Linked DNA regions of Symmachiella macrocystis. The protein of the gene in region 1 binds, or shares a complex with, the protein of each later gene. Links are inferred from orthologs where the notes say so. Each region holds a gene or a part of one and is shown on either strand. Other genes may lie near its edges. The genes, in order: CA54_RS11930 and odhB.

What was found.
Region 2: CA54_RS11930 (region 1) and odhB share a complex: the UniProt entries of both Bacillus subtilis proteins name them as parts of the 2-oxoglutarate dehydrogenase (OGDH) complex. The link is inferred for Symmachiella macrocystis from one-to-one orthologs.

What each region holds. Positions count from the first base shown.
Region 1 is NZ_SJPP01000001.1:3,092,459-3,102,431, forward strand. What follows is about bases 3,673-7,053. They hold CA54_RS11930 (2-oxoglutarate dehydrogenase E1 component), read right to left. Parts: upstream 6,729-7,053; coding sequence 3,873-6,728; downstream 3,673-3,872. Other genes in these bases: CA54_RS11925 (CPBP family intramembrane glutamic endopeptidase), read right to left, coding at 3,673-3,863; CA54_RS11935 (STAS domain-containing protein), read right to left, coding at 6,792-7,053. Also shown: CA54_RS11915 (sugar phosphate isomerase/epimerase family protein), read left to right, coding at 242-1,237; CA54_RS11920 (nucleotide sugar dehydrogenase), read left to right, coding at 1,651-2,970; more of CA54_RS11925, read right to left, coding at 3,057-3,672; more of CA54_RS11935, read right to left, coding at 7,054-7,145; CA54_RS11940 (PAS domain-containing protein), read right to left, coding at 7,425-8,036; CA54_RS11945 (hypothetical protein), read right to left, coding at 8,340-9,973. UniProt on the Bacillus subtilis protein: E1 component of the 2-oxoglutarate dehydrogenase (OGDH) complex which catalyzes the decarboxylation of 2-oxoglutarate, the first step in the conversion of 2-oxoglutarate to succinyl-CoA and CO(2).
Region 2 is NZ_SJPP01000001.1:286,026-295,528, forward strand. Bases 1-2,911 are described here. They hold odhB (2-oxoglutarate dehydrogenase complex dihydrolipoyllysine-residue succinyltransferase), read left to right. Parts: upstream 1-817; coding sequence 818-2,005; downstream 2,006-2,911. Other genes in these bases: CA54_RS01090 (cobalamin-binding protein), read left to right, coding at 1-333; CA54_RS01095 (hypothetical protein), read right to left, coding at 343-612; CA54_RS01105 (hypothetical protein), read left to right, coding at 2,093-2,593; CA54_RS01110 (hypothetical protein), read left to right, coding at 2,808-2,911. In the rest of the region: more of CA54_RS01110, read left to right, coding at 2,912-3,221; CA54_RS01115 (SMI1/KNR4 family protein), read right to left, coding at 3,470-3,931; CA54_RS01120 (DUF1501 domain-containing protein), read left to right, coding at 4,188-5,588; lpdA (dihydrolipoyl dehydrogenase), read left to right, coding at 5,765-7,150; CA54_RS01130 (DUF1254 domain-containing protein), read left to right, coding at 7,887-9,503. UniProt on the Bacillus subtilis protein: E2 component of the 2-oxoglutarate dehydrogenase (OGDH) complex which catalyzes the second step in the conversion of 2-oxoglutarate to succinyl-CoA and CO(2).

The DNA.
Region 1 (9,973 bases):
TTAAGAGGGCGTTTGGGATATAGAATGGACGTTCCCTGGGCAACAGACACCCCGCAAACTCGCCTTCAATTCTCTGAATTGTCGTCCATACGGTATTGTCATACCTCTCTGGGGTCTTGTCGTCTCCCTTCGTTTCGTTGACTTTATCCACGCAGTTTTTTAACGTGATGATTCATTCAAGGCTCTCTCAAACCACCTTGTGACATTGACGTTAGCGAAAACAACCTGAAAGGTACCGACCATGGCGCGCGACGTGACTCTTTGCACCGGCCAATGGGCTGATCTTCCTGTCGAGGAACTCTGCAAAAAAGCGGCCGATTTTGGCTACGACGGGCTGGAACTCGCCTGCTGGGGCGATCACTTCGAGGTCGATAAAGCCCTCTCGGACGATACTTATTGTGCCCGCAAACGCGAACTATTGGAAAAGCACGGCCTGAAGCTGCATTCGATCTCCGCCCATTTGGTTGGCCAAGCGGTGTTGGATGTAGTCGATGAACGCCATAAGAGTATCCTACCCGAGTATGTCTGGGGCGATGGCGATCCCGCTGGAATCAACGAACGTGCCATCGAGGAAATGAAGAATACCGCCCGTGCCGCTCAGAAACTGGGCGTCGATGTCGTCAATGGGTTCACCGGTTCCAGCATTTGGCATCTGGTATACGACTTTCCACCGATCCCGCGGTCGATGATCGACGCCGGATTTGATCTGTTGGCCGAGCGTTGGAATCCGATTTTGGACGTGTTCCAAGAGTGCGGAGTCAAATTCGCCTTGGAAGTGCATCCTGGGGAAATCGCGTTCGATATTTATTCCGCTGAACGTGCCGTCGCTGCCCTGGATGGTCGCGAAGAATTCGGTTTCAACTTCGATCCCAGCCACTTGATTTGGCAAGGTATTGATCCAGCGGAATTCATCCGTTTCTTCCCAGACCGGATTTACCACGTACACATGAAGGATTCAGCCGTCACACTCAATGGCCGGACCGGGATCTTGTCGAGCCATCTTACGTTTGGCGACGAACGCCGTGGTTGGGATTTCCGCAGCGTCGGCCGTGGCGGCGTACGGTTCGAGGAAATTATCCGTGCCTTGAACCACATCAACTACACCGGCCCGCTGTCGGTGGAATGGGAAGACACCGGCATGGAACGCGAAGCCGGCGCGCGGGAAGCGTGTCAGTTCGTCAAAAATGTCGACTTCTCCCCATCAAACATCGCCTTCGATGCCGCTTTTGATAACTAAGCGGTTATAAAACAGCACTGAGAAAAACCACCCGCCCGGCGCCGCATCAAACGGCCCGGGCGTTTTTTAATGCGAGGACCGTTTCTGGCTTATGAGAAACGGTTCGGGATAGAATTCTTAGCCACAGATGAAACACGGATCGAACACAGATTCAAAAAGGGCTTTTTCTGACTTTCGGTAAGAGTTTGGGAATCAGAGCCAGTTTTCTTTTGATCCGTGTTCGATCCGTGTTTCATCTGTGGCTAAGAAAACCTCCCGCTGTCCATGGCAGTAGGAGAATCGCAGCTTGACGCAACCTACAACGCGTACTAAGTTTCCGTGACACGTGCGCTGTCGCTGTTGTGTGCACCGTATAACCGCTACAACCTGTTAGTCTTCCCCCGAAATTCCCCTGACTTCTGGATTGCCGAACTATGACCGTTCCGTTGGATCAAGCCATTGCGGACAAAACCGCTAAAATTGGAATTGTGGGTTTGGGCTACGTCGGACTGCCGTTGATCCGTGCGTTTATCGCCTCGGGATTCGACACCATGGGCTTTGATGTCGATCAGCGCAAGGTCGATTTGCTGAAAGCCGGGAAGACCTACATTGATCACATCAAACCGGAGTGGATCCAAGAATGGACTGCTTCCGGGAAGTTTGAGCCGACCGCCGATATGGCGCGCATGGCGGAAGCCGATACGCTGCTGATTTGCGTTCCCACGCCGCTGTCCGATAGCCGCGATCCCGATCTGTCATACGTTGAAGGGACGGCTCAGCAAATTGCCGCCTCCTTGCGCCCGGGGCAATTGGTGATTCTGGAAAGCACGACCTATCCCGGCACCACCCGCGATGTGTTGTTGCCGATCCTGTCAGCTTCGGGATTGGAAGCGGGCAAAGATTTTTATCTGGCCTACAGCCCCGAACGTGAAGATCCGGGTAATCTCGATTTCTCCGCCGATGGAATTCCCAAAGTGGTAGGCGGCATCGATGAAACGAGTTCACGGCTGGCAAAGCTGCTGTACGATTCGGCCATCGTCAATACGGTGCCGGTCTCGTCGCCAGAAGTCGCCGAAGCGTGCAAGATTTTGGAAAACACCTATCGTGCGGTCAATATCGCGCTGGTCAATGAATTGAAGATGTTGCTCGATCGGATGGACATCGATGTCTGGGAAGTCATCGATGCGGCCAAGACCAAGCCGTTTGGTTTCCAGGCGTTCTATCCCGGCCCCGGTTTGGGCGGCCACTGCATTCCAATCGATCCGTTTTACTTAAGCTGGGTCGCCCGCAAGGAAGGTATGCAGACGCGGTTTATTGAGTTGGCCGGCGAAGTCAACACACACATGCCGCAATACGTCATCGACCGACTGGCGCTGGCGCTCAACGAGCACGGCAAGCCGATCAAGGGGAGCAAAATTTGCGTGTTGGGCGTCGCCTATAAAAAAGACGTCGACGATCCCCGTGAAAGCCCATCGTTCGTGCTGATGGACCTATTGCGGGAACGGGGAGCGGTGCTGAGCTACAGCGACCCGCACGTCCCCAAACTGCCGCAAATGCGGCACCACGACGTCCCGGATCTGAGCAGTGAAGAATTGACGCCCGAATTTCTAGCGTCACAAGACTGCCTGCTGATATCGACGGACCACACCCGTTTCGACTACGAAGCCATCGTGCGACACGGGCAATTGATCGTCGACACGCGGAATTCGACGAAGAATGTCGTTGATGGGCGCGAGAAGATCTGGAAAGCGTAAATCGCTCGTGATTAAATGAGCCACGGATTAACACAGATCAAACACGGATGTTGGCGCTGCTGGCATTCAAAATCGCTCATTCCGCTTTACGACGTCGGCCCCTGTGAGAGTGCCAATAGCAGGTTTACGCCGTTAAACAGGGCGTGCATTAGTACGTTGGTTAGGTAACTGCGGCGGCGGTAGTAGACGTAGCCTAGGATCAACGATAGCGGGATCAACGGCAGTGGGTCGGGCCAGGAGTTGGCGTGGATGGCGGCGAAGGCAATAGCGACCGATACGATCGCTGTGGATGGGGTCACGCGGTCTTGCAACCAGCCTTGTAGGATCACGCGAAATAGCAGCTCCTCGCAGAGCGGTGCGGCGACCAATACGGCGAGCGTGATCCAGGCAACTGTTTGTACCGAGGGATGGTCCTGCAGCATGCGGATGAGGGGGTGCCCGTTGTTCGCTGTGCGGAGCGGTTCGATCAATAGGCTCACGATCCACACGGGAAGTAGGCTGGCGAACAAACCCCATAGGGCTGCTTTGAAGTCGCCTCCCCATTGGCCGGGCAGCGGCAGCAGATCGCGCGGCTTGGCGCCGGCGGCATAAAGCCATAATGGGATCAACAGGGCACATTTTCCCAGCCCGGAATATGTGCCGGCTTGAATTCGAGTGAGGGGGCTGGATTCGCTTTCCAGACCCAGCAGAGAAACGACGATCGCATCGGCGAGCACCCAAATGCCGAGCGCTGCTAAGATCGACCAGTGGTCCCAGCGGACCGGTTGGGGTTCGCATTGCTGGAGTGGCAGACGGCCTTGTGTGAACTCGCGCACAGCGGTTGCCCAGACAGCGGCACTGATGAATCCGGCCAGCGTCATCAGCAGCGGAATGAGATCGTCGAAGGAAGTCATACGCAACGGCTACTCGCGATTGAAGGCCCGTGCGATAATGACGTCCTGTTCCACACGATGGCTCCGTGCCGAACCGGTTGCCGGACTGGCCGACGAGGCTCGGCAGACACACGAGAGCGGAAACCGGCCGAACAATCGTTCGCCGAACCGGCAAAACAGATACCGCCAGGCACCCATGTTCTCCGGTTCGTCCTGGATCCACACTGCGGGAGTGCCAACGGGATAGTCGGCTAGAATCTTGTTTAGGCCTTCTTCATACAGTGGATAAAGTTGCTCGATGCGGATGATGGCCACGTCATGACGATCCCATTCCTCTCGTTCGGCAATCAGATCGTAGTAGACCTTACCGCTACACAACAAAATTCGCTTGACCTCGGCTGGATCACTCTCGAGCGCGTCGGGAATCGAATATTGGAACTCACCGGTAGCACACTCGTCGAGTGTAGAGACTGCTTCGGGATGCCGTAGCAGGCTTTTTGGCGTCATGACGATCAGCGGTTTTTTCCAACGGCACAAGACTTGTCGTCGCAAACAATGAAACATTTGTGCCGGGGTTGTGGGGGAAACGATTTGCATGTTGTCGTCCGCGGCCAGGGTCAAAAACCGTTCTAGCCGCGCGCTGGAATGCTCTGGACCCTGCCCTTCAAATCCGTGTGGTAACAACACGACCACGCCACTGAGCCGATCCCATTTATCCTCACCACTGGCGATGAACTGGTCAAAGATGACTTGCGCGGTATTGGCGAAGTCGCCGAACTGTGCTTCCCAGATGACCAGTCCGTCGGGACAGTCGAGGCTGTAGCCATATTCAAATCCAAGGACCCCTGCTTCGGACAATGGGCTGTTGAAGATATCAACCGCGCCTTGTTCAGGAGCAAGATGTCTGAGTGGAATATAAGAGTGCCCGTCGTCGTAGTCGCACAGCACGGCGTGCCGATGACTGAACGTGCCGCGGCCCACGTCTTGGCCGCTTAGCCGTAATCGTGTCCCTTCAGCAACCACGGTCCCCATGGCCAATGCCTCAGCAGCCCCCCAATCGAGCGGTCGTTTGCCTTCAGCCATTTCCCGACGGGCTGCTAACAGCCGATTGATTTTGGGGTGCGGAGTAAAATCGTCCGGCAGTTCAGTTTGGATCTTCAAGATTTCACTGAGCACCGATTTGTCGACGGCTGTCGAGACTTGGTCCGCCTTGCTCACGTGACCGCCATGATAGCCCAGCCAAACCCCTCCCAACTTATCGACGCATTGAATAAAGGTCTCGCGGCGGGCAATCGCCAAGTCCTTCTCCAGTTCTTTGCGTCGGTCCTCGATGATGGCGTCGGCTTCTTCTTTGGTCATGCCCCGCAACGACAGCAGGTGATTCAAATATGCTTCGAAGACCGTGGGCCGGTTTTTGATCGCGCGGTACATCACCGGTTGCGTGAACATCGGCTCGTCGCCTTCGTTGTGTCCGCGGCGGCGATAACAGTACATATCGATGATCACGTCGCGCTGGAATTCGCGGCGAAAATCGAGCGCCAAATCGACCACCTGTGCCACCGCCTCGGGGTCTTCACCATTCACGTGGAAGATAGGGCTTTGCAGCATCTTGGCGACGTCAGTGGCATAAGTGCTCGAACGCGCCTCTTTAGGCCCGGTGGTGAAACCGATTTGATTGTTGACGATGACGTGAATCGTGCCACCGGTGGAGTATCCGGGCAACTCGCTGAGGTTCAATGTCTCTTGAACGATTCCTTCACCGGCGAAGGCAGCGTCGCCGTGGATTAAGATCGCCATGCTGCGGTGACCTTCGGCGTCACCTTTACGATCCTGTTTGGCTCGTAGTCGTCCCACGGCAACGGGGTTCACGAATTCCAGATGGCTGGGGTTGAAGCAGAGCGTGAGGTGCACTTCATTGCCCTCGGCGGTCGTCCAATCCGAACTATGTCCGAGATGGTATTTGACGTCGCCGCGGCCGAAGTTCAGCTCGGGATCTTTGTCTTCGAATTCGCGGAAAATCAGTCGGGGGCTTTTTCCCAGAATGTTGGCCAACACGTTCAGCCGCCCGCGATGCGCCATGCCCAGCACGATTTCGCGGACACCGTCATCCCCCGCTTTGTCGATGGCCATATCGAGTAACGGAATTAGGCTTTCGGCTCCCTCCAACGAAAAACTTTTGGCGCCGACAAATTTGGTTTGGATAAATTCCTCAAACAGGACCGCGTTACTCAAACGCGTCAGAATTCGCAACTGCTCGTCCCGGCCCAACTTGATGTGATTGGCGGTCTTCTCCATACGATCTTGCAGCCATTGCCGTACGCTCAGGCTATCAATGTGCATGAACTGCGCGCCGATGGAGCGGCAATATGTGGTTTGCAGCCACTTGATCATGGCGCGGATCGTGTTGACTTCCGGGCCGCCGAACCATTCGGTCGACATCGGCCGCTGTAGGTCTTCCTCGGTGAAGCCGTAAAAGGCCGGGTCCAGTTCCGCCGGGCTGCTGCGTGGCTGATCCAGCGGATCGACAGCGGCAATGATGTGTCCCCGCACGCGAAAGTTGCGGATTAACTGATCCAATCGTTCCTGCAAACCGGCCATGTCGTGGACATCGCTGGATTTTTTGCCGTTGGCCGAGACGTTGGATGTTGGATTGAACAGGCTGCGTTGGCCGAACGGCGATTGCGCGGATTGCGGAGGCGGACCGTCTTGGCCCAGCATCTCCTCGCGGAACCAAGCCCGCCATTGTTCGGGGACCGACGTGGGATCGCGCTGGTATTCGGCGAATAGCTGCTCGACGAATGCCAAACTTTGGCTGTTGAGCTGTTCGCCGATGTGGGTACCATTTTGTGTTTCGGCGGGGATGCTGTCTGGGGGAGCGTGATTCATGGGCGTGATGTTGCCGCAACCAAAAATGAAGAAGTCTGAATAAGGGCAGAAAGCCCGCACACGTCAAACCGTCAATGTCTGTAGCGCCTCTTCGCGGGTCGCCACGATCGGCACGATTTTGGACATGTTCATTGTGCCCAAAACCTCCAACATCTGCGACGATGCGTTGCAAATGACCGATTTGCCCCCATGCTTACGCACAGCCTTGGAGAAGACAATCATCATGCCGATGAATTCGGACCCGAAATAAAAGGCGTCCGAGAGATCGATCAAGAGGCCTTTGATCTCTTTGCTGGCTAAATCCCGCTGCATGGAACTGGAGGCCATGTGAAAATCGCGATATCGAAATTCACCCGCGCCGAAGTGCGGGATGAGGATTAAGATATCGCCGTTCTGTTCCGTTTCATAGATACTCATGCGCTATTCGTCGTTCCGAATCGAGAATCCCTTTTGTCAGTCCACCACGCGACGATTACTGCGTCCCCATTGGGAACAAATGAGCGAAATCGGCAACGTTCAGCATGGCATCGCAAATATCGTGCTGTCGCACTTCGCGATTTGTGGTCAAGGGCCTATGGTACCTGATTAGGGCCCGCAAATACAATTGGTTCCACACGTCCCTTTTGTGCGATCGTTGCCAAATAAGCCGTTCGTGTTGCCTAGCGGTATGGGTTGGAGATTCCAGCTGAGCGGCAATCACGATTCGCGGCCCGATCCGGAGTCGCCGGCGGATAACCTAGCCAAGGCTGCTGAGGTGCGCGTGAGTACTTCCTGGAGAGCGTCCATGGTTTCGCGAGCCTGGAAATCGTTTTCCACGCGATCCAGCCGCAGAGCGATTTCAGGAATGCGGCTGGTTAAAGACTTGATCTGGTGTTGCTCGTCCTCGAATTGCTCATCGGCCAGTTTTCGTTCCGTCACATCCCAGAAGAGGACCTGCACACCGATGTGGTGCCCTTGAGCATCCTGCACGGGCGTTTTAAAGACTTCGACATAACGGATGTCGCCGTCGATATTCAAATGCCGCTCGACATCGTGCAGGACTCCGCCTCGTTTGAGCACGTCGGCGTCATCGCGGCGGTATTTGTCCGCCATTTCCTGGGGAAACAGGTCATAATCGGTTTTGCCGATCAACTCACCAGGGCGAGAGCCTGATTCTTGGCAGAACCGCTGATTGGCGAACAGGATCCGCCCGCCGAGATCCTTGAAGATGACGTTCACCGGCATGCTTTCGAGCAAGGCGTGCGAAAGCTCTTTCGAAACGGGGAATCCGTCGACTGAAGAAGACCGCAGTTGATCTTCGCTGGCCATAATGGCATTCGCTGGCAAGTACACGGTTCCCACACGCTGCCAATCGAGTCTGTTTGACAACGCAGCAATTGAGTTGCGGCCCGCACTGTCGCATCAACGGTTTGGGGGCCGCGGCATCCTCTACCCTCGGAAATAGTGGCCCGCTGGTAATCTAATCCGATGTGGGGTGGTTTGCAAGATGGAGCAGCGGTTGGGGGACACGACTAGGTAGTTTCGTCAAGTCGTTTCAAAATCCTCTGACGCATTTCGCTGATACGGACCTGAAATTTCCAGAACATGCTCAACCCGGTTTTGACACGGGCATTAGCGTTGCATGTGCAGACCACCGGTCCTTTCGACAAAACGTCGCCAACTTTCGATGGCACGGCTCCGTTTTTGCACGGAACCACTGCTGGGATGATACCCCAAAGTTCCCTGCTTTTCTGAAAGATGTCGCACTTCGTCGAAGGCCATCTCCCGAATCACTTGTTGATCGTGTCCCATCCACTTCACCAATTGCAACGACGGCGCCAAACGTTCGGCGTCGGCCTTGGGAATACCCCAAAGTAGACTATAGATCACGTCGGGGGTTTCTTCGTAGTAAACCTTGGAAAGCTCCTGTTTGAGTTTGTCGCCATTCTCGGGATCGGTCGGCAGCCAGTCCCGCAGTCCATCCGCGGCGGCCCGCCGGGCACTTTCAGATTCCGAACCGGAAAGTGCCTTGACCAGCACTTCGTAATTTTCGGTCAACGCAAAACATTTGACTCCCAACGCGGCAATGTCCTCGTCGGCGTGATCTACAGCTCCAACCAACGAGATTTCGATCGGCTGTACCTCGTCAAATTCTCGTGCGAAGCGGCGGCTGTGCTCCAATTGCTTTCCTGTTAACTTCGGCATACCAAGCCAGTTGGGCATGGTCGTGAGCGGAGCAGATGGCTCAACGGTGCCATCTGCACTCACCTGAGGGCGTTGCCCTGGCGTTAAGGGGATCCAAGCGGGACCATCTTTGACAATTTTGAGTTGTTTTCCATCAAAGAATTGGATTGTCCCCGCTGCCACATAGAGGTCGCCGGTGTAGGAATTGTCTACCAACGGTTGGTCCGATCCCTCGGGACGACGCGGGTTGATTTCCAAGCCCCAGACGGCATCGGGTGTGAGGAATTTCACCTGCCATAACTCATTCCCCACTTTCAAACCAATTTCGACCGGCCCGTCATGGTCGTTTGCTGATTTTGAATTGCCGCGAAAGACTAACCGGCCGCGGGTGACTTTAAGTGTGCAATGTCCTGCCTCGCTGGACTCAGACAATTCCATCAATGATCCGTTTTGGCTGCCCGGCAACAGCGTGACGTGCGTGTTTCCTTCTGAGAGCCGAACCGATGCAAAATAGGGATCGGGCACCGCAATCCGATCACCCGGGTGGATCTTCGAACGGGGCGCTAACTTACTCCAGCCCGCTTCGTGGGGATCGTGGACCAACATGATCCCGTTTTGTCCGGGTTGGTATTGCGCGGTCACTGGCGAACGCAGTTTTTCGGGGGGTGTTGGGACCGTTTCCAACGGCTGTGGAGGTGTCTCGACAACCGCAACTTTGTCCTGCTCGCTCTCAGCGGAAACAAGTTCCGGCCCGGGATCCGTTTCGCTTGTCGCTGTTTCCGTTGCTGTTTCATCCAGCGCTTCAGTCGGCGTTGTATCCGTCGGAGTCGCGGGCAATGGTGTCTCGGTTTCTGTTTCCAATTCCGTTTCTACCGGGACATCCGGCGGGAAGAGGTTGTCGTCCTGCGGATCGACCTCGGGCAAAACGGTATCAATTTCGCCGGGCAAGGTGGTGGCGACTTCAACCGCACCATCGGGTGGCGCAGGGGGATCGATGGATGCTTCTGGATCGAACGTTTCAATTTCAGCGAGCTGTGTATCATCCGGTTCGTCTGCGGATTCCGCCTGTGCCGGCGGCTCAA
Region 2 (9,503 bases), 2.8 Mb from region 1 along the record:
GCCGGCGGCACGAATCTATTCGGCACAGCCGGTGAGCACTCGCCCTGGATGACATGGGAGGAGCTCATCCACGCCGATCCGGAGGTAATCGCGATTCTGCCCTGTGGTTTCGACATCCCCCGCGCCCGCAAGGAAATGTCAATACTCATGGACAAGCCACAGTGGTCACAACTTCAAGCCGTGCAAAACGGCCGGGTTTGTGTGACCGACGGCAATCAATACTTCAATCGCCCTGGTCCCCGGTTGGTCGAATCGGCGGAGATTTTCGCCGAGATTTTGCATCCCGATACGTTCGATTTCGGCCACGCCGACAGCGGTTGGGTGTTGCTTTAACGATTGGGATTACGACGGGCGTTTGCGAAACAAGATCCATGAACCGACCGCCAAGGCGACGCCGACGCCGCACACAGCCGCCAGCGTGATTTTGAACACCTGATTGTTCGACTCGACCACCGGCGAGGGAGGAACAGGTGCGTCGGCCGGTTTTAGCACTTCGGCCGGGGGCGTGGCATCCGCTGCGAAGGCCGGTGAAGGCCCGTATTTGTTTGCCGCCACCATGATCACGGCGGCAACACAGAGAATCATGGCCCAGCGAATATTAAAAAATTGCATTTGCCGCTGTTTCCGGAAAAGTTTCATGGTTCGTCGCCAAGCCCCTTGTATCTACCCGTTGAAACTACCACAAGCGGGATTCAACGAGTCTATGATATGACTGTGAATTCGGCGAGACAAGCTTTGACAAAGCCAAGCAATCCATCAACAATGCGCATTGAGCAGCGCGGACTGATACTTACACACCAAAAAGGCACGTATACTGATGTCTATTGATATTAAGGTCCCCACGGTGGGGGAATCGATCAACGAGGTCTTCATTGGCGAGTGGCACGTCGCCGAAGGGGACTGGATCGAAATGGACCAACCGCTTGTCGGACTCGAAACGGACAAAGCCACGTTTGACGTTCCCGCTCCGCAAAGCGGCATTATTACTAAAATCACCAAAGAGGCGGGTGAGGAAGCGGCGATCGGGGAAATCATCGGGCAATTGGAGCCGGTGGAGAATCCCGGCGGCAGTGAACCGGCAGCGACCGCAGCAGCAGCGAGAAAAACCAAATCCGAGACCGCCTCAACCGGAGAGCAGATTGTCATGCCGGCTGCTGCACGGATGATGGCCGAAACGGGGATCGCCGCTAGCGACGTCACCGCGACCGGGCCGGGTGGACGCCTGCTCAAAGAGGACGTGCAGCGCGCCGCTGACACGCCCCAATCGTCACCACAAACACCAGCGACGGCCGCCTCAGAAAACGGACGGTTGGAAAAAACGGTGCCGATGAGTCCCATCCGCCGCCGCATTGCCGAACGACTTGTCGAAGCCCAACAAAACGCCGCTCTGCTGACGACGTTCAACGAGATCGACATGTCAGCCGTCAAAGATGCCCGCGCTCGGTACAAAGACGCATTCATCAAAAAGCACGACGTCAAATTGGGCTTCATGTCCTTCTTCGTCAAAGCAGCCGTCGCCGCCTTGAACGAATTCCCGCAGGTCAATGCGCAGGTCCGCGGCAAAGAGATGGTGTACTACAACTACTACGACATCGGGATTGCCGTGGGCGGCGGCAAGGGGCTCATCGTACCGGTGCTCCGCAATGCCGAACGGCTGAGCTTTGCCGAAGTCGAAAAAAACATCAACGATTTCGGTCGCCGAGCGCAAGAAAATAAAATCGGTATCGAGGAACTGCAAGGCGGCACGTTCACGATCACCAACGGCGGCGTCTACGGTTCACTGCTCTCGACGCCCATCGTCAACCCGCCTCAAAGCGGTGTGCTCGGCATGCACGGCATCATCGATCGCCCGATCGCCGTCAACGGCGAAGTCGTCATCCGCCCCATGATGTACGTCGCCCTGACCTACGACCACCGCATCGTCGATGGCCGCGAAGCAGTCAGCTTTTTGAAGCGGATTAAAGAGGTGATCGAGGACCCGGCACGTTTGGTGTTGGAGGTGTGACGCGGCCGTTGGCCGCAGGCTTTAGGCAGTAGGCCTTAGACTGTAGGGTTAGTAGTGTAATTCAGCCCTGAAGAGGTTTACTCTTATATGGGTCATTCTATTTCGGCAGTGGTGGTTGCCGGCGAAATTGATGCTAAGCGTGCGCGCGAATTTGACGTCAAAACCGTACCGTGCCTCAAGGGATTCACGGTAATCGCACTCGAACCGGCCTACGTCGATGCCTGGGCTGAGCGACTTGGTATTCATGACGATGTAGCCGACGTCCCGCTGTTGAATTCTTGCGTGGTACATCACATTGTCCAGTCAGTGGCAGGGTCAGCACCGTTCGCGGTGATCCAAACGGACTATTTTGGTGGAGTCGGCTTGCAAGCAGCCGCCGTCTATCAGGGGACGGCGGAAATCATGGCGCCGGCGACGACGGAAGTCATCGTGCCGAACAAGGGTCCAAATGAACCCATCAATCGGGCACTGAAGATTTTGGGGGTTCGCCGCCGTTTCCTTAGTCCCCTTGATCATTTCGCCACTCTGGGGATGTGCGGCTACCGCGATTTTGATGACCTTTTTGAAGACTATTACGGCAATCAATAATTGTTTGGTTTACGGTGAATTCAAATACTAGCGCCTCCCGTCTAGAAAGTATGGCCGAAGGCCTTACGACACCATAGCCTGGGGCATTCGCCCCAGGGGAGAAGCGCAAGAACGTGGTTTTGGCTGAAGGCCAAATACATAATGCGACGAAAGCATGACCCGGTGATATTGGCCGTTGGCCAATGTGGTGGGCGCAGCGGAATCGAGGCACGTCATGGAACGTCAACAATACCTTAAACAGATCGGCCGCACGGGCGAAACACTGGACTTCGAGTGCTTGAGTGTTCGGTATTCGCTCGATTTCAATTTCATGTCGCATCAATTTGGCGAGTGGACTTATTTTGAAATCGGGAGGAATGATGTCGACGTTCCCGTCGTGGTTGATCCTGAAACGGGAAGTGTCCACTTCCTAGAACCAAGTAGATTGATATTCATCAATTCGTCGTTTCCACAGATGATGCAATCTTTTGAAAGAGTCAACATGTGGAACATCCCCGACGAAGTTCTGGATGAGGATCGAGTTCGAATATTCAGCAATTTCATGTTGGCGATCGACAAAAACTGCTTCGATGACCCAAATGCGTGCTGGTCAACGATGCGAGAAGAAATCGGTTACGGCATTATTTGAGTCGCACAGGTTTGGCCGCAGGCCGTATTCAACACGTAACGAACGGCGCCACGGGTGACGTTGGGCGTTGGCTAATGGGGGGAATTACGCTCTTCGACACCTAGGGCGTTGCTGTTAGGCTAGAGTGAATATTGGCCTTTGGCCAATAATGTGAACGCTGCGGTCGGACCGATTTGGATTAACTGGGTTACGAAGTTGCCAGATGCTACGACAGCCTGCCGTTGGGCGGTCAGATTATTCTGGCAATATTAAAGGTCCGCAAAGTTAAGCTTCAAATACGATCGGATTCGCTTGATGAGAAATTCACGCACAGAAGTGGACTCGATAGCTGGGAGCCAATCGTCGTCGTCAGAATAGTAGTTGAAGCGATATACCGGGACATCATCACTACCATCGGCGGTAAAAAAATAGAATGAGTGGATGTCATACCAAGCAAAAACGACATGATGGGGTTCCAACCGATAAGTGTGTTCATCATTTTTTAGAAGATGTTCCGCATCGCGTTTCCACGCAGCGAGTTTGCCAACAGGAAGTATCCAGCCTATTGAAAGCATGCGGCGTTCATCGAGCAACATGAGTCGACGATAAATTGGGGGAAAGACGGCGCCGAATGCCTTTTCGGCATCATCAAGATCTGCAGGCGAACAGCCCAGATGATTTGGTAGATCCTCAAAAATTTGAAGGACTTCATCGTCGGTGAATGACGTCATAGGGAGCGTCCGTGGATTCAACAATTGCAAAGTGGGGCATTCTGTCGCACTGCCTTTTCCCTTATTAACACCGTGGCAAACCCCCGTAAACTGAGAGAAGGCGTCTTGTGAAGAACGGCGCCCAATCGCTGAGCAGTTGGCCACCCCTTTCTATCAATTCCATAGCGACAAACGCCGTCGGATCGTGTAGCATAAACAAACGTCGATTTGTTGCGTTCCCTATGCTCAACGTTCAAACCCCCTCGGGAGTCGAGGTATGCTCACAATTTCTGGTGATTCGCGCAGCCGTGGAGGATCGCGGCGCTCGTTTTTGCAAATCGGAACCTCTGCTGTCGGTGGGTTGTCGATGGCGTCGTTGTTGTCGCTCAAGGCTCAGGCGGCAGCGAAAGGTCATGCGGTGCGGGACAAATCGGTTGTGGTGCTGAACCTGCAAGGGGGACCGAGTCAGTTTGAGACGTTCGATCCCAAGATGACCGCTCCGCAGGAAATCCGCAGCATCACGGGCGAAGTCCAAACCTCGCTGCCCGGTGTGACGTTCGGCGGGTCGTTTCCGCAGTTGGCGGCGCTGGCGGACAAAATGGCGGTTGTGCGGTCGTATCGGCACGGCATCTCCAGTCACGGCCCGGCGGCCATGCATGTCATGGCGGGGGGAAATTCAACCGGGGCGATGATGGGGGCGCTGTATGCCCGCGTCGCCGGGTTGACCAATCCGAAGACCGGCATGCCGGAAAATGCGCTGGTCACGCCCAGCGCGGTGGGAGACCAATACAAAAAGCTGTACCACAACATCGGTCGCGTTTCGCAAACAGGCAGTTTGTCCTCGGTTTATAAACCGTTCGACCCCAGTGCCGGTGGCGAAATTATCGACAACATGCGGCTGAACCTCAAAGGGGACCGGCTCGATGATCGGCGGATGTTGCTCAACGAACTCGATCTACTGCGACGACGATTTGATTCCGGCAGCGTGGTGGAATCGGCCAATCAATTTCAACAACAGGCGTTCGACGTGCTGACCCGCGGCGTGGCGGATGCGTTTGATTTGTCGAAGGAAAACCCGCAAAATGTCGCTCGCTACGACACCAGCAAATTTGAGCCCACCGATGCGGTTAAAAAGCGGAACAGTTATGCCACACAGTTTTCACCGGTCGCCTTGGGCAAACAAATGTTGTTAGCCCGGCGGTTGTGTGAAGCGGGGTGCGGTTTTGTCACCGTGACTTGCGGCGGATGGGACATGCATGGCGGAGGCAAGGAATTCACGATGGCCGACGGGTTGAGTTCGCTCACCCCGGCGGTCGACAAAGCAGCTTCGGCGTTTATTGAAGATGTCGCGCAGCGGGGTCTGAGTGAAAAGATTCTGCTGGTCATTACGGGCGAATTCGGCCGCACGCCACGGATCAACAAACATGGCGGCCGCGACCATTGGGGCAATCTCTGCACGCTGGCGTTTGCTGGTGGCGGCTTAAACATGGGCCAAGTCGTCGGCCGTTCGGACAGCACCGCTGGCTCACCCGCCTCGGATCCGATCAGCAGCAAAAACGTGTTAGCGACCGTCATGCACACGCTATTCGACATCGCCGAAGTCCGCCTGCTCACCAACGTCCCCAAAGACGTCGAACAAATCATCACCGCTCCGCAACCAATCCGCCAGTTGGTTTAGCGGAGGCGCGAGGGGACAGGCGTGAGGTAGTAGGCTTTAGGCTATAGACCATAGCCCGTAGGCTTGGCGCCCCGATGCCGTTCGACGATCATGCACCCACCACCGGCCACTGACCACCGGCCACTTTTTACTGCCCTCTGTCTACTGCCTACTAATAACAGCCTACTAAAGAACAAATGACCAAACACAACCTCATCATCATCGGCGGCGGGCCGGGTGGATATGTGGCGGCGATTCGTGCTGCCCAACTCGGCTTGGACGTCGCCTGCATTGAACTCGATAAATCTCTGGGCGGCACTTGCCTGCGAGTGGGCTGCATTCCCAGCAAGGCGCTGTTGGAATCGAGCGAACAATTCTCCGAGATCAAAGGGGACCTGTCGTCGCACGGGATCATGGTCGACGGCGTGCAATTGGACCTGGGGAAGATGCTCAAAAACAAGGATCGCGTTGTCCGCGCGCTGACCGGCGGGATCGATTCGCTATTTAAGAAAAATAAGATCACCCGATACCTAGGACGCGGTCGTATCACTGCTGCCGGCAAGGTGACTGTGTCGGGCAGTGAGGGGGAGACGGAACTTACGGCCGATAAAATCATTATTGCCACCGGCAGCGTGCCGGCGACATTGCCGGGCATTGAACTGGATGGAGACCGCATCGGCACCAGCACCGAAGCATTGACTTATGGCGAAGTCCCGGGGCATCTGGTGGTGATCGGCGCGGGTGCGATCGGTTTAGAAATGGCGACGGTTTGGCGGCGACTGGGAGCCAGCGTAACGATTCTGGAATATCTGGATCGCATTCTGCCCGGCATGGATTCCGCCATCGCCACCGAAGCATTGAAAATCTTCAAAAAGCAAGGACTGAATTTCCAACTCGGCTGCAAAGTGACCGGCGTGACGACCGACGGCAAAGGTTGCACGGTCGACATCGACGGGGCCGATGCGATCCACTGCGACCGCGTACTGGTTGCCGTGGGCCGTAAACCGAACACAGCAGAGTTGGGCCTGGAATCGGTCGGCATTGAGACCGACAAACGCGGGTTTGTGCCTGTCGATGAACATCTCGCCACCTCGGCTGAGGGAATCTATGCCGTCGGCGATGTGATCGGCGGCGCGATGTTGGCGCACAAAGCCGAAGAGGAAGGTGTCGCCTGCGTCGAAGGGATCGTCAACGGATACGGGCATGTGAATTACAACACGATTCCAGCCATCGTCTACACTGCGCCGGAAATCGCCTCGGTTGGCCAGACGGAGGATGAACTCAAGGAAGCCGACGTCGCCTATCGCAAGGGGGAATTCCCCTTCATCGCCAACGGACGCGCGCGAGCAATCGGACACACCGACGGCCGCGTGAAGATTCTGGCGGACGAAAAAACCGATCGCATTTTAGGCGCACACATCATCGGTCCGCACGCGGGAGATTTGATCGCCGAAGCAGCAGTGGCCATGGAATTCGGCGCCAGCAGCGAAGACCTTGCCCGCTGTTGCCACGCGCATCCAACGTTGGCAGAAGCGGTAAAGGAAGCGTCACTGGCGGTGGACGGGCGGGCATTGCATATGTAACCCGAGCAGACAGGAATTTTTGTGAAGCTCTTTCCGATTCGGCAAACCGATGACGAATACGTCGGTAAAATCCGGCGTTCGATCGACCGTTGGGATCGTTGGGCACCACGCTCACCTAACATCTCATTTCCAGCGGACTGGTCAATTCGTAAAGCGATTTAGGACATTTTTCGAGAAATTTCAGAGATCGTTGTAACTGGAAATGGGACAGCGGGTTTCGCGCACCGTGCTTTGGCAAGTCGTCCTCGGTGAAGTACCTGCGGCCTTCTATCCAGCGAATTCAAACGAAGGTGACGGGAACCGACTGGGTATCTAACCAGAACGAATTTCAGTTGTTGGCTGAGCACGGCCGGCGTTGCGGTGTCTGCCAATTCGCCACAGCGAAACAATTGCCATCTACCGGCTGCACGACGGACGGATGGCATTTTGAATTCGCAGATGGAAATATGGGAGCCCGTGACCGACGTGAAAGCCTGATTCGTGGGTGCGACCGTCGTGTTTCGGCAACGGAACGTATTTCGGGACATAGCCGTAGTCAGTTGACCAAGGAGAGCAGACTTTCGATACTGGGCACTGATTAACCAGTGCCAAGGAGGGGTGCCTGTCACCTCTCCGTTTTTTTTCGGCAGGCCAGCCGGTTCGTCCGTAATCAGGATGGAAGCGGGAGCGGTTCAAATTCCCAACGCAGCCTGGATGCCGATTACGCCCCCACAGGCGGTTCAACCGGAGAAACAAAATGAAGCGACCGACGACATCTCTAATCGCGCTGACAGTGACGTTTGCATTCGTCGCACAAGCCCGGGCTCAGGGGGAAATTCCAAAGCAAGTCACGACACCGGATCACGTCCAATCGAAACTTGGAGCTCTGGGCTTCAAAGACGGATACCCCACTAAAGAAACCGCGGAAAAGATTCGTGACGAACTCGACTATCTCCATGGCGTCGATGCGTTCATGAATTCGATTCAGGGTGTCTCTCTTTACGCCCTTAGAAAGGGGTTCGCGGACGTCGGAGTGCAAGATGGCGATTTCATCTACACATCGAGGATGCTAGATTCGAATTCTCTGTTCCTGACTGCCAATGCGGACACGGTCTATTTCTGGGGGAATCTTGATCTTGCTGCAGGGCCGCTTGTGGTTGAGACGCCACCAATGGTTCTGGGAATCTTCGACGATTTCTGGTTCCGATGGGTCGGAGACTTCGGACTTGCCGGACCGGACAAGGGGAAAGGTGGGACCTTTCTACTCGTGGGCCCCGGCTACAAAGGACCACTTCCGGAAGGTGGGTTTTTTGTTCTGCGATCGCGGACGAACCATGTCACGATGTTGTTTCGAGCTTTCCTTGAAGAGAACGATCCCGCACCCGCCATCGCCCGCACCAAAGAGACGCTAAAAATCTATCCCTACCAAGCGGGAAGCTACGGGAACAGCGTGGGCAGCTATCTGTCCGGCAAGGCTCCGCTGGTCACGTCGCCCTCCAAGCGCACAACCCCGCGATTCGTCGAGGGATCAGGTCTTGTCGTCAACACCATACCGCCCAATGACTTCGGTCACTTCGAAATGCTAAATCAGTTGGTACAGATGGAGCCGGCCGAAGCGCTCGATCCGGAACTTGCCGGTCAATTTGCGGCTATCGGCATCGTTAAGGGCAAAGAGTTTGCCCCCGATGCCCGCATGAGGAAGGTTTTGGAGAAAGCGGTCGTTGTGGGAAATGCGGCGTCCCGCACACTCGGTGTGGGAGCGCACCCGACCGACCGTTGGCGTTTCTACGAAGAATCTTCTGCGTGGTGGAACATGCTGTTCGAGGGTGGGTATCAGTTCCTCAATCCCCCTCCGCAGATCATGGAAAATGGCGAAGTCAAGCAGTCTCCGAATCTAGGAGCACGTCGAGTTCATTCCCGCACCGGATTCTTTTACACCGCAACTGGAATCACACCAGCAATGTGTATGTTCTTGACCAATGTTGGCTCCCAATATCTCATTGCCAATCTTGATGCGAATGGTCAGCCGTTCGACGGTTCTAAAACGTACAAGGTCAATCTTCCCAAGGACATTCCGGCGGCACGCTTCTGGTCATTTACTGTGTATGACAACCAGTCTCGATCGATGCTGCAGACCCCGCAGAAGTACCCCCGTGCCGGAAGCCAAAGCTATCCAAGTCCAGCAGCCACAATGAACGGGGACGGTTCGACGACGATTTACTTCGCTCCTGAGCGGCCCGATGGAGTCGACCGAGGCAATTGGATCCAGACCGATCCGGACAAGGGTTGGTTTGTGATCCTGCGGCTGTACAGCCCGCTAGAATCCTTTTTCGACAAGACTTGGCGGCCGGGGGAAATTGAACTGGCTGACTAG